3 regions of the Peribacillus sp. FW305-BF15 genome follow, and region 1 is predicted to be linked to each of the others. Evidence: riboswitches for the same ligand, from Rfam matches in the RefSeq annotation. Region 1 holds a riboswitch; each other region holds the start of a gene.
What was found. Region 1 has a riboswitch for preQ1 ahead of AC3WLU_RS19225 (QueT transporter family protein). Riboswitches for the same ligand answer to the same signal wherever they lie in the genome.

Region 1 (4,591 bases):
AAGCGCCTTATAAGTCGTTACACCTGCACAGAAAATCGGTGATACCTCCGCAAAGTCAAGCCCTTCAGGAACCTTCACCACATACTTGGCTGGTGCTTTACAATACTCCGCATACCCGCCGTCCACGGAATAGCCTGCATTCAATTGATCCAGGCAAAGCGTTTCCCTGCCGGTCAGACAATATTCACAATCGCCGCAGGCCGAATAAAGCCAAGGGATCCCAACACGGTCACCCACTTTCAAGGAAGTTACGCCTTCCGCCACCTTTTCTATAATGCCCACACCCTCATGTCCCGGGATAAGAGGAAGCTTGGGTTTTACCGGCCAATCACCATGTGCAGCATGTAAATCGGTATGACACACGCCACAGGCTTTAATTTTCACTAATATCTCACCATATTCCAATTCCGGAATCGGTACTTCCTTAATCTCAAGTTTTTGGTTAAATTCATTGACGACCGCCGCTTTCATTGTCTTGACCTGTTGTTTTGCATTTACAGTGCTTGCCCCTTGTTTTACATTCATGATTACTATTCCTCCCTTAATCTAGTGGATATTATTTCTTGCTACTACTTATACAAGATGCAAGTGCCATGCCACTGCAAAAAGGCCAAGACGACAGCATTCACAAAAAAAAGTGCCGAAAGATCGGCCCATTTGGACGAATTAACGGCTCAAGTTGGACGAAATCCGGTTTGTATATTGCAAGAAAAATGGTTCACCCTATAAATAGGAGGTGTCTAAACCATGGACCAATTTGAAGAAGCCTATGAGTCATATAAACAGCAGGGAACACCGCAAGCAAACCAAAGTGATTCAGCAGCAGGAAAAGAAGAAATCATCGCCGTAAGGAAAAATGAAGAGGACAATATTATCGCCATCAAGACGAACTCCGGCCGCGAACTCGACTACCCCTCAGCCCTTGCGGAAGCCAAAGCTGGTAACCTGGCCAACGTTGACGTCTTTCATAAATATGGACGTGACATATTACGGAGTGAGCCCGATGGGATAAAAGAAAATAACCTGGATCAACTGCCGGAGTTTTGAATTTTTCGGGGAGACTGCCTGATACGGGCAGTTTTTTTCTATCTGGATGCGCAAAAAAAAGAACCAGCATGATTAGCCGGATCTTATTTTTCATAAGGATAGGATTCAGAGATTTCGAGCAGTCGGCCGCAGGACTCGACAACCTCGATGATTTCCATCCATGACATGTCTAGACCCAGTTCATTAGCATGGGAAATCTTATCCCGTAATTTTCGGATGGCATTCGCATCCTTCTTCCCTTTACTTTTCGAAGGGATTTGGAAGAAGTACCTCAATTCTTTATCTTTATGTATAATATCGAATTTATCACTGATTTGCAGGCACTCTATTATATTGATATCCTCATTTTTATCGATTCTCCTTTTATATAATTCGGTTGCCTTTTCTAAACGGTCTTCGCTGATCATTGGATACCAGCTGCCATCGCCGAATCTATCCAGGATGATATCGCTCATCCTCATTTCCAATAAGGTAATATATCCAAATATCAGCATCCTGATCGGAGGCTTTTGGAGGTCGGCATGGGTAATCAACATTTTAATTGAATTATTCTCTAATACGAACACCCTTGTCTTATTCTTAAAAATATTGAGAAGCTGGATCAAAGGGGTTGAATTCGAAACCATTTCCCTTGGTGAGAAGTTTCTCATATATTCAGAAATACTTCCCTCACCTAGTTCTTGCCTTTCTATATATCCGATGATTTCCCCTTGATCTTGGACTGCCAATATATCAAAATTCTTTTTTTTCATTGCTTTCTGGATATCCAGCGCCAGATCGTTTTTATGGCAAAACTCAAGTTCCTGGGCAATGCTCTTAACCGTTATATTTTCTTCATAAAGAGTTTTAAGACTCAGATAGCTGCTATTGCTTTTTCTTTCGCTTCCATTTAACATCTTTCAACCTCCGATCAGGAACACTTTCTGCCCGTTTTCCGCTTTAATAATAGAAATGAATGCGGCCCCAAATAAAGTTCACTTTAGTGGACTCCATCCCATTCATCAAATGCCATCAACTGCATTTCCTGCTGCCGTTTCCACATTCCCCTTCTCTTCCCACCCCTTACAAACATCCACCCAATCCTTGGCACCTGAATATTCAAATAATTCAGCGAGTGTAAGTTCTATTGCAGAGTTGGAACTGCCGCAAGCCGGAAACAATGACTCGAAGCGCTTCATCGATACATCAAGAAAAACAGCTAAATCGTTTGCCAGGCCAAACGGGCAAACGCCTCCGATTGCATGGCCGGTCTGTGCAAGCACTTCATCAGGTGAAAGCATTCGTGCCTTGAAACCGAACGTCTGACGAAATTTCTTATTATCCACTTTCGCGTCCCCTGCGGCAACGACCAAAATCGCGTGTTCACCTTCCCCTTTAAAGGAAAGGGTCTTGGCAATCCGCGCTGGGATAACACCGATGGTTTCCGCTGCCTCAATCACCGTGGCACTAGATGTTTCGAACTCCTTTACGTCGCCTTCCCGATTCCATTGTTTAAAATGGCTTTTGACACTTTCGATCGACATATTAATATTCACTCCTTTTTATGTACATATTGAAATAATATCATCCTTCATTGCAATAATTCAAAATCCAATTGTGCTGCTTCATCTGATTGGAAACCTATAAATTAAAACCATTCTTTACAAATTGACGAAACAAGCTTACATGGGCTACTATTAAACATCGGGTAAACGCCTGCACGTGGTTCGTAACCATCCCACGATAAAAAACTAGGGAGAGAGTAAAATGAATGTTCGTACACTCGTGATAAACGGGTTATTGGCTGCCTTGTATGTGGCGGTCTCATTGGTGTTTAAACCAATAGCTTTTGAGATGTTCCAATTCCGTGTACCGGAAATGTTGAATCATCTGATTGTATTCAATAAAAAGTATATCTACGGTATCGTTGGAGGAGTCTTCATATCGAATCTGCTCTTTTCGCCGATGGTGCCATATGATTTGATTTTTGGGGTGGGCCAATCCCTGCTCGCCTTATTGCTTGTCATTTATGTGTCTCGTTTCATAAAAGGCATTAAAGGACGTATGGTCGCTACGATTATCTTTTTCACGTTCACAATGTTTTTAATTGCAATTGAACTGAACCTTGCCTTTGGCTTGCCATTCTGGCTAAGCTGGATGACTACAGCTGTCGGTGAGTTCGTTGTCCTTTTGATTGGAGCGCCAATCATTTATGGAATGAACAAAAGAATTCAGTTTGAAAAGTGGCTTTAAAAGGAATCTCCGGGCCGTTAAGCCACTATAATGGAAAAGAGCTGTCTGCATGATGCGGCAGCTCTTTTTTTTCACCATTGAACTCGAAAATGATAAACTATTAGTAAGAATGGTGGTGGCCCTTTGAAAAAAGTCCTGACCATAATCGGTCTACTTGTAATCGCAATTTTTATATACTCTAATGCAGAACTGTTCACTTTGGTTTGGAAAAGTGATTTGGATTCTGTTATTGGCATATTGAAGGAAAATCTTTTGCTTACATTTATTGTGACATTCGTATTGATGTTTGTACAAAATTCTTTTACAATCATCCCCTTAATTTTGCTCCTAACCATCAATGTCACGATATTCGGATTCATATATGGCTATCTATGGAGTTGGTTTACAAGTGTTGTTGCCTCAGGATTCATTTTTTATGCAGCAAGAAACTGGTTTCAGGAGCTTCTTTTAAAGAAGATTGGTGAAAAGTGGCAAGAATCTGTAGTGGAGCATGGCTTCATGTACGTGTTTACAGGCAGGATTTTCCCGCTTATCCCCACAAGCTTAATTAACTTGGCAGCCGGAGTCAGCACCGTCACTTTCAAAGACTTTTTATTGGCGACGGCACTTGGCAACCTTATATACTTTTTCTTCCTATCACTGATTCCCTATGGACTGCTATCTGTTGAAATGAACCAATATACGCTAGCTGCTCTTGCACTCCTCTTCTTACTATTCTTCATGATCTATAAGCGTGCAAAAAAGAAGAAGAAACTAACCCTCTTCAGAAAAAACAGGTGACCACATTGGCCCCTGTTTTTTTATTTAGAGATTCTGCATATATTTTTTTCCGATAGTTTGTTAAAATGTGTATGTATTTTTACCTTTGAAATGTCTTAAAAACAGGGAGAATCTCCATGTCCAAACGCTCCATCTTAGCAATATATATCCTATCCGGGATTCTTACATTAGTCGTATTCGACTATTTTTTAACTACAAATATCCATAATAAAGAGGTCTTCATTCAACTCCAAAGGGTGGAAGGCATTGTTTTCCTTTTATCAATAGGCTTAATTCTATATCTTTATTTAGCTAAAAAGGAAGAATTCAAACGATTAAAAGAGGCGGAACAACGTCGGCGCACACTCATCAATTCAATGGTGGATTTCGTTAATTTCAAGGATGGGGATGGCCGATGGCTTGAATCCAATACCTTCGGGCTGCAATTATTTCAATTGGAGCATGTAGATTATAAGGGAAAAAGAGACAGTGAGCTCGCAGAATACACCGAATTTTATAAAGAATCGTTGATCTACTGTGAAATTTCCGATGA
Region 2 (4,591 bases), on a different contig from region 1:
ATTGGTCATTGATACTAAAAGAGGCAAAAAGGATGTTAGGTTATTTGTATATATTTACAGCGACCGCGTGGATGTAGTTAAACAGTACAAGAAGAAGCTCATTTCTTATAGTCTGTTTTCCGATAGCCTCCAAGAACGTTCCATGCCATTAATAAGAAATTTAGTTTAATAGAACATTAAAAAGACGGTCCTTAAAAGACCGTCTTTGAGTTTGTAAACAAAAGGGTTAAAACATAGTTGATTGGAGCGGGTGTGCGAGACTCCTGCGGGAAAAGCGAGTCCAAGGGAGACACCGCGGGCGCAAAGGCACCGGGGAGGCTCCCGGACCGCCCGCGGAAAGCGAGTGCCTGGAGTGGAAATTAACGGTTAAATTGTCTACAGCTGAGACGCGCCTTAAAAATACCTTCTTTTTTATAAGGCTTTTAATATAATTCCATTTCAAAGATATTTTTTCATTATAAAAATTCTGGTACACAAACTGGCATCTTGATTTTAGTGCCTTTTGAAAAAAACAATTAAAAGTGTTATTAAGTAGGAGGGGATTGCAAGAGGGTCGTTAATCGTGCATATGAAAAGTATTTGGGATAGTATTTAAGGGAATAAAAAAGCAGGTATCTATTGCGATGCCTGCTTTTTTATGCTTTCCATTGTTTTTCAACTTGATGAAGGGCTTGTTGTAAAATTACTTCATGATCAGTACCCGGTTTAGCAAGGACGTTAGTTTGATAAGATTTTCCTTGGAAATCAACTGTTACTGTAACTTTTACCATTATGCATCTTTCCTTTCCTAATTCAGAATTAAATGAGGTGGTTGTACCTATTTCTTTTATACCCGTAGCAGAAGGATAATCAAACATTTCAAAAGCTAAAATCGTGAGAATTAATATTCAAAATTATCTGATATTTTAAGTGAAGTGTCAACACTTTTTTTTTGACATGCCCCATTTTCAGGTTTTTTAAAAAACGACCTGGCTTGTATACATGACAGCCAGGTTGTTTTTTTAAAAGGAACTATATTCATATTTTAGTTAAAATAATACCGATTAATGCTGCAAGGACACCAGCAATTTGATAGTTTTTTAGTCTTTCCTTGAATATATAACATCCAGCGAATACGACAACCAAACAGTTCAGGCTGACGACAGGGAAAATGATGCTTGCGATGCCAGTGTTCAACGCAAAGAAATAACATCCATAGCCTATCATGCTTAAAAAGCCTACTAAGGAACCGATTTTGACTTCCTTTAGCTTGATTTTTTCTTTTTTAAAGGCTAGAGCCGAAAGAAGATAAAGCATTCCGCCTCCATACATTGATACAAGGATATCAAGGGAGTTTAATTGAAGACGTGTTGATGTCGTCATAAGAATGCCGAGCACACCAAAAGATAAGATGGAGAGTAATGTGTGCATCATCCATGGGACATATTGATGATTACCTTTTGCATTAGGTGTATATTGGATGACTAATGTAGCGATAAACATGCAGGCGATTCCACTCCACTGCAAGGAAGAAATATGTTCGTGAAAAATTAAAGCTGCACAGAGAATGGGGAATATGGCATTCGCTGCGATTAATGGAGATGTCAAGCTTGCCGGACCTTTTTCAAAGGCGCTTGCCATCTGGATGTTACCATTGGCGTTCAGTACACCAATTGCTGCACCAAGCATGATGGACAGCCAGTTCAGCTGCAAACCATCCATTAATACTCCATAAACAATGGACAAAATAAAAGCTGAAAAATAAAAGAAAAATTGGATATGTATCTTGGAATACCCTTTTCCGCTGCTCCATTTAAAAATGCTGTTATTGATTCCGAAACATAAACTCGTGATGAGTGCTGCAAAAATCCACATTGACTTAATCTCTTCCTTCATGTAGGATAAACTTCTTCTACATTTTAAGCTGAATGCCCTTAGGAATCAAACCAAATTTAAAATGTATGATTGACAGATTAGATATTTTTTTCTATATTTACAATGACAATTTTAAAATATTTCCCGATAAACGGGAGAGGTTCATAGCATCACCCTCTTAAAAAAACTATGGCTTTGATATTTTTCGCGAATCAACCATATCTTTGAGGAGATATGGTTTTTGTTATATAGAGGCCCATTTTATGAATCTCCCTGAAATGTGGGATTAGGAGGACTTTTCATGTCTGGAAGAAAAGAAGAAGAATTAAAAAAAGATATCACACTGCTTGGGAATCAAGGAACAAAATATACATTCGACTATGCTCCTGAAATCCTTGAGTCATTCGATAACAAGCATCCGAACCGGGACTATTTCGTCAAATTCAATTGCCCGGAATTCACTAGTTTATGTCCAATCACGGGCCAGCCGGACTTTGCTACCATTTACATCAGCTATATTCCCAGTGTGAAAATGGTGGAAAGTAAGTCTTTGAAACTCTACTTATTCAGCTTCCGCAATCATGGTGATTTCCATGAAGACTGCATGAACATCATCATGAATGATTTAATCGAATTGATGGACCCTAAATATATTGAAGTCTGGGGCAAGTTTACACCTAGGGGCGGAATTTCCATAGACCCTTACACGAATTATGGGAAACCAGGTACGAAGTATGAGGAAATGGCGAATTACCGCTTGATGAATCATGACTTATACCCGGAAACCGTGGATAATCGCTAAAGAATAGGAGGGACAATGGGCATATGCCCGTTGTCTTTTTTTAGTTTATAGCTAATTTCGATCAGTGGTTCTGTTATTCTGTCCTTTTTAAAAGTACAAATGTCCTCCTATAATGGAATTTCCACTTGATTGTTTCGAGAAAAAGCGTAATAATAGGGAGAGTTAATTTTGACAGAATATTTACGAAAATAGGGGATGTCGAGATGAAAGTTGCAAAGTTTGGTGGAAGTTCACTTGCGTCAGGTGATCAGTTGAGGAAGGTATTCGAAATTGTTGTTTCTGATCCAGAGAGGAAGATTGTGGTCGTTTCCGCTCCAGGAAAACGCAATTCCGATGATATAAAGGTGACGGATTTATTGATTGAAGCTGCGGAACAGCAGCTGCGCGGGGATAACGGAGAGCATTTGATAGAAGATGTTGTATCCCGCTATGCGAGCATTGCTGAAGAGTTGGATATATCCGAGAGTGTCATCACAGGGATTCATGAAAATTTAATGGCGCTGCTGCATGCAGATCAAACTAACCCAAAGCGCTATCTGGATGCCTTGAAGGCAGGTGGAGAGGATAATAATGCGAAGCTGGTCGCAGGTTATTTCCAAAGCCTTGGAGTGGAGGCACAGTATATCAATCCGAAGAAGGCAGGCTTGATTGTAACGGATGAAGGTGGATTTACCAGGGTGCTGCCAGAGTCTTATGATCGGTTATATGCTCTGCGTGATGAGCCGGGAATCGTTGTATTCCCAGGATTCTTCGGATATACGTTAGATGGTGATGTGTTAACCTTCTCAAGAAGCGGTTCCGATATTACGGGTTCGATTCTTGCTAATGGGGTCAAAGCTGATTTGTATGAGAACTTTACGGACGTGGATGCCGTTTATGCGGTGAATCCAAATGTGGTTTCCAATCCGAAGGGAATCCGGGAACTAACCTATCGTGAGATGCGTGAGCTTTCTTATGCAGGTTTCTCGGTATTTCATGATGAGGCGCTGATTCCTGCATTCCGGGCGGGAATACCTGTCCATATCCAAAATACGAACAATCCGGCGGCACAAGGGACCCGCATTGTGAATACACGGGATAATACGAACGGGCCTGTTATTGGGATTGCAAGTGATAAAGGATTTTGCAGTATTTACATTAGTAAATATTTGATGAACCGGGAAGTTGGTTTTGGCCGGAAACTGCTGCACATCCTCGAGGATTATGGAGTTTCATATGAGCATATTCCATCAGGCATCGATGATGTGACGCTTATTCTAAGGCAGGACCAGATGAAAGGGGATGCCGAAAAGAAAATCATTTCCCGAATCAAGAAAGAGCTTCATGCCGATGAAGTGAATGTGGAACATGATCTTGCCTTGATCATGGTTGTAGGGGAAGGAATGCGCCATAATGTCGGTACAACGGCAAGAGCGTCAAAAGCCTTGGCTGAAGCAAAGGTGAATATTGAGATGATCAATCAAGGCTCTTCGGAGGTAAGCATGATGTTCGGTGTGAAAGGGCACAACGAAGAGACGGCAATTCAGGCATTATATCACGAGTTCTTTTGAGTATGACCGTTTAGGGACCTCCTTTTAGAAGGGGGTTTTTTGTGATTGATCTTTTAATCACTATACATACGCTGGATTTTTTTCATCTGGTTCTTTATGGTAGTGGCAATGACCGTGAGGATAATCATTCCAAGCTAACAGACGCGCTGCAGGGTTCAGAGCGTCTGTTTTCAGGTGGCTAAAGCAATTGGAGGAGAACGGAGTTGACGCTCTTGAATCGGATAAAAAGGGACGTCCAACCTCATACATATCTTACACCAAATTATAAATGAAATAGATGTCAATGGCACATCATGTTTACGAGTTAAATGATTCACTGGAACCAATTGATTTAAGTAATTACTTCGAGTTTATCTTGCTGAATAGAATCATGTTTAAAAAGCAT
Region 3 (4,591 bases), on a different contig from region 1:
GAAATTCCTACAACTGCAATTTCCTCATAGCCTTCTTCTTTTAGGAAATTATAGCCATTAACTACATCTCCCCACCATTCCTTTGGACCAGTTTTAGCAAGTTCCTCGGCTGATACTCCGTGCCCGCTATAAAGAGGTCCGTGGCAAGTATAGTCGAGATCATTTAAGTACTTCCCTAATTTCTTCATATCTCCTGTACTTCCGGTAAACCCGTGAAGCAGAAGAACTGCTCTCTTTCCACCTATATATGTGAATGACTCAGGTGCTTTCACTTTCATCTATCTAGGACCTTCTTTCTTTGCTCTTGTTGATAAATAGAATCTAAATGATTTTCGAAAAAAAATCAATTAATACCCCTTGAGTAATGATTCTTCTATCCTATTCCGTATTTTCATTAAAACAATTAAATCATATATATAGTATCCTTACCACACTCTTCACAACTCATCCGTTCCGAAGCACATTTTACTATGATTAAATTTATTTAGCAATCGTCATTTAACCATTTTTTTTAAGAAAAGTAAAATGCACCTTGTGATACGATGTACAACGTATTACACTTTAAAAATGAAAAGGAGGAGATTTTATATGGATAAAGAATTAATGAAGGGAAGCATTGACCTCCTTTTGCTTTCACTTCTATCGCAAAAAAAGCTTTACGGCTATGAAATAACGAAAATCCTGAAGCAAATGAGCAAGGGCAACTATGAAATAAGTGAAGGCACCCTCTACCCTGCCCTTAAACGATTAGAAAAAAAAGAATTCATAAAAGGACATTGGAAAGAGTCCGAATCATGCCGCAGGAAATATTATCATGTCACCGAAAATGGACAAACCGAACTTGAGCGGAAACGCGAATGCTTTTTCTTCCTGGAAAAATTAGTTCGAAAAAGCTCACAGCAATTCTAAACCAAATAAAAAGCTTCCTGCACTTAATGGAACGGCCCAGGAAGCTTTTTTTGCTGTTTTACTCGTGAATTTCGCACTTTTACTCGTGAGTTCGCACTGCACACTTAGTTTTCGCACGTTTACTCGGGAATTCGTACTGCACACTTAGTTCGCACGTTTACTCGTGAGTTTCGCACGTTTACTCGTGAATTTCGTACTTTTACTCGTGAATTTTGCACTTTTACTCGTGAGTTTCGCACGTTTACTCGTGAATTTCGTACTTTTACTCGTGAATTCGTACTGCACACTTAGTTCGCACTTTTACTCGTGAGTTTTGCTCTTTTACTCGTGAATTTGGACTGTTTACTCGTGAGTTTCGTACTTTTACTCGTGAATTCGCACTGTTTACTCGTGAGTCACTTCAATCACGCAAAAAAGGACCAAATCAGGTCCTTTTTTTGTCTATTCCTTTATGCTTGCGATAATTGGCGCAGGAGAGCTTCATGCATTCCCCTTGTACATGCGGGCCATATTTTTCACGAAAGGCCTCGAGGCAATAGCATTTTTCTTCTTCTTTTTTGGTTCCATCCATCAAGTGCATCCCTCCTAGCAATTAACTGGAGACTACACGTTTCTCCAGTTCTACGTTGATTCGTCCCAACAATATGGCACCAATGGACTGAATGATCGTTTTAACGATGATTTGGCCGATGACCGCAGCGGGTACCGCTTCCCATGGCAATATATTGGCACCCAGAGGACTTAGGCCAATCACGACAAATATCACCGAATCGAAAAATCCTCCAACGATCCCGCTGTAAAACACCCTCCAACTCATCGGGAGCTTTAAACGGGTATAAATTTCCGTATCCGCTGTTTCTGCGACCACGAAGGATAATGCGGAAGCAAACACAATCAGTAACGTATCTCCTAATAAAAATGATACACATGCAGATAAAATAAGTGCAGTGACGATGCATATATAGGTCTTTGTGCGGCCGTATTTATTTTGGACCAGATCTCGGAAGATGAAGGTTCCCCCGATGAGCAATGTCCCCATCGGGATGATGAACATGCCAAAATGTAATGGCGCAAAAGCTGCTGTAACCACATTCGCCGTGATGATGGATACTAAATACAATAAAATTCTTAACATTTCTTAATTCTCCTTATACAGAAAAAACAGCACCCTAAGAAAGAGCCCTGTTCTCCTTAGTTTTTTTGAGAGGGTAGCTAGAACCTCTTCCGCCCGGGCGGATTATCATTTTCCTTATTCATCGTAGCTTGAAAGCGGTTGGAAATCAAGAAGTTTCCATACCGTCGATTTTAGTATGTTTTCGCGGTTACCGATTGATTTAGCCATTTATTTCAATGTCCCTGTTTCCCCCTTTGCCGATTTCTGTCGCTTAAAACTGCTTGACCGGCTGTATACAAAAGCCGAAAATCAAAGATAGAGTCATGTACTTTATTTGGCGAGGAGAAAAAGAATGATGAAAAAAACTACGTTTGTCTATCCTATTTATATCGCAACTACACCAGAGAAGCTTTGGGAAGCCTTGACGAGTGGTGAAGTCACGAAGAAATACCACTTCGGATTACAAGTAAAGTCTGACTGGCAAGAAGGGTCAGCCGTTCAATATTTGCTGGATGATGGGCGGATTACCGATCATGGGCAAGTACTTAAATGCGAGCCGTTGCACCTGCTCTCGTATACATGGATCATGGCAGGAGACGAAACCCCTCGCGAGCAGCCTACACGGGTCACTTTTGAATTACAGAAAATGGACGATTCGACTGTGAAGTTAACTCTTAGGCATGAGGAGCTATTGGAGACAGATTTCGTCTATGATGACAATACCTTTGAAGGCTTGAATAATGGATGGCCAGCCCTTTTAAGTAACCTGAAGAGCTTGCTTGAAACTGGACGGATCCTGCCGCCCATATCAGTAGACTGGGATAATAAAACGGAAACTATAAAAACACATTGAAAGAGAGTTGAGTTAGTTATGGATACTCAAATAATCACGAAATTCAAGATCGTCAAGCCAACGAATGAAGTGTTTGAAGCCATAGTGAATCCTGAAAAAATCGGGAATTTCTGGTTCTCATCGAGTTCGGAAAGATGGGAAAAAGGCCGGACGCCTACATTGAGATACAACGAATACGATGCTGAAGTGGTCATTCATGTATTGGAAGTAGAGGAAAATAGGAAAATCGTGTTTGCATGGGGCGGAAATGATCAAGAAACGATTGTTGCCATTACACTAAAAGAGTTGGATAAAACGAGTACGATCATTGAAGTGAACGAATCAGGATTGAGTGAAGACGATCCTGAAATAATAAACAAAATGATCGGACAAAAAGAAGGTTGGGTATATACATTAACCTGTTTAAAGGGTTATTTAGAAAATGGCGTTACTACTTTGAGAGCATCATTAGTTTTTTAATAAATTGCATAAACCCTCAATAAACTGGGGGTTTATCCTTTGCAACACTGGTGAAACAAATGGCAAAGTCCCACTTAAAAACAGTACTATATAGTTCAACCTAATAATTGACATTTAAAAATCCGTGAGCTATCATCCTAATTAACCAGTGGTCAATTAATAAGGAGGTGATAAGATGTCGCCAAGGAAATCGGCAGGTCAAGAATTATCCAGGGACATGGTGTTGAATGAAGCTAGAATCCTTTTTGCAGCGTTAGGGTATTCGAATGTCTCGATGAGGCAATTGGCTAAATCATTGGATTGCAGCCATGGAGCCATTTATTATCATTTTAAAAACAAGGCGGAAATATTTTATAGTTTGGTTAAAACGGATTTTTCCGTTTTAAATTCTTCAATCGATGATATCATCCTGTCGGAAAATGACCCTTCCGTAAAAATGGAAAAGATTTTATTGTGCTTCTTGGAGTTCGGTTTAACCCAACAGAATCATTATTCCATCATGTTTTTATCGAAGGAAAAAGAAATTCAGCAGTTACTCCAATTCGATTCTAATAAAACATACGAAAAGCTAATCCAGTCCTTGACGGATCTAACGGACAACAAACTGAATCCTGCATCCATTTGGTCGATTTTTCTTTCTCTTCATGGATTCATAACTTTTTACATTAATTCTGAACTATCTTATCAAGATGTAAAAGGTTTAGCCTATTTTCATGTAAAAAATATCACCAAGAACATCATATAATTTTTTCGAAAATTATTGACCTATGGTCAATTAAACTTATGAAATGGTGAAGAGATTCCTTCATATTGAAGGACTTATGGTCCTTTTCGCGGTGATTTACATCTATTCGTTATATGAATTCAGCTGGTGGATTTTCCTTTTGTTGATTTTGTCCCCTGATGTTTCCATGCTGGCCTATCTGATCAATGACCGGATTGGAGCAAAGGTTTATAACGCATTCCATACTTATATCGTGTCCATCCTCATGATTTTGTTAGCCATATTCCTAAAGTCGGATGCATGGGTGATGATTGGTTTAATTTGGACCGCACATATAGGAATGGATCGCTTATTTGGATATGGCCTTAAATACACATCATCCTTCAAAGCTACACACATGCAAAGGCTGTAATAAGCATAAAAGGCAGTGTGATTAAACATCACACTGCCTTTACTTTACACACCCCGCTTGTTACCCCATATATAGGTATGCAGCTGGGGCAGGACTTTCACATCATTCAATTCATCATCC

Region 2: linked by a shared signal. The riboswitch ahead of queF (preQ(1) synthase) and the one ahead of AC3WLU_RS19225 (QueT transporter family protein) in region 1 are both predicted to bind preQ1.
Region 3: linked by a shared signal. The riboswitch ahead of AC3WLU_RS02845 (VUT family protein) and the one ahead of AC3WLU_RS19225 (QueT transporter family protein) in region 1 are both predicted to bind preQ1.

The regions. Positions count from the first base shown of each region.
Region 1 is NZ_JBYSYV010000019.1:55,641-60,231, forward strand. It holds gene adhP (alcohol dehydrogenase AdhP) at 1-471, opposite strand, end outside; gene AC3WLU_RS19210 (DUF3892 domain-containing protein) at 748-1,047, shown strand; gene AC3WLU_RS19215 (CBS domain-containing protein) at 1,131-1,943, opposite strand; gene AC3WLU_RS19220 (YbaK/EbsC family protein) at 2,049-2,570, opposite strand; PreQ1 riboswitch class I at 2,743-2,787, shown strand; gene AC3WLU_RS19225 (QueT transporter family protein) at 2,794-3,279, shown strand; gene AC3WLU_RS19230 (TVP38/TMEM64 family protein) at 3,403-4,059, shown strand; gene AC3WLU_RS19235 (PAS domain S-box protein) at 4,176-4,591, shown strand, end outside.
Region 2 is NZ_JBYSYV010000052.1:252-4,842, reverse strand. It holds gene AC3WLU_RS26420 (YfmQ family protein) at 1-169, shown strand, start outside; gene AC3WLU_RS26415 (BA3454 family stress response protein) at 636-770, opposite strand; gene AC3WLU_RS26410 (EamA family transporter) at 1,018-1,875, opposite strand; PreQ1 riboswitch class I at 2,006-2,051, shown strand; gene queF (preQ(1) synthase) at 2,156-2,656, shown strand; gene AC3WLU_RS26400 (aspartate kinase) at 2,860-4,206, shown strand; gene AC3WLU_RS26395 (hypothetical protein) at 4,248-4,388, shown strand.
Region 3 is NZ_JBYSYV010000002.1:250,240-254,830, reverse strand. It holds gene AC3WLU_RS02860 (alpha/beta hydrolase) at 1-278, opposite strand, end outside; gene AC3WLU_RS02855 (PadR family transcriptional regulator) at 589-909, shown strand; gene AC3WLU_RS02850 (hypothetical protein) at 1,334-1,480, opposite strand; gene AC3WLU_RS02845 (VUT family protein) at 1,502-2,044, opposite strand; PreQ1 riboswitch class I at 2,095-2,137, opposite strand; gene AC3WLU_RS02840 (SRPBCC family protein) at 2,376-2,876, shown strand; gene AC3WLU_RS02835 (SRPBCC family protein) at 2,895-3,335, shown strand; gene AC3WLU_RS02830 (TetR/AcrR family transcriptional regulator) at 3,511-4,080, shown strand; gene AC3WLU_RS02825 (DUF4260 domain-containing protein) at 4,124-4,471, shown strand; gene queE (7-carboxy-7-deazaguanine synthase QueE) at 4,516-4,591, opposite strand, start outside.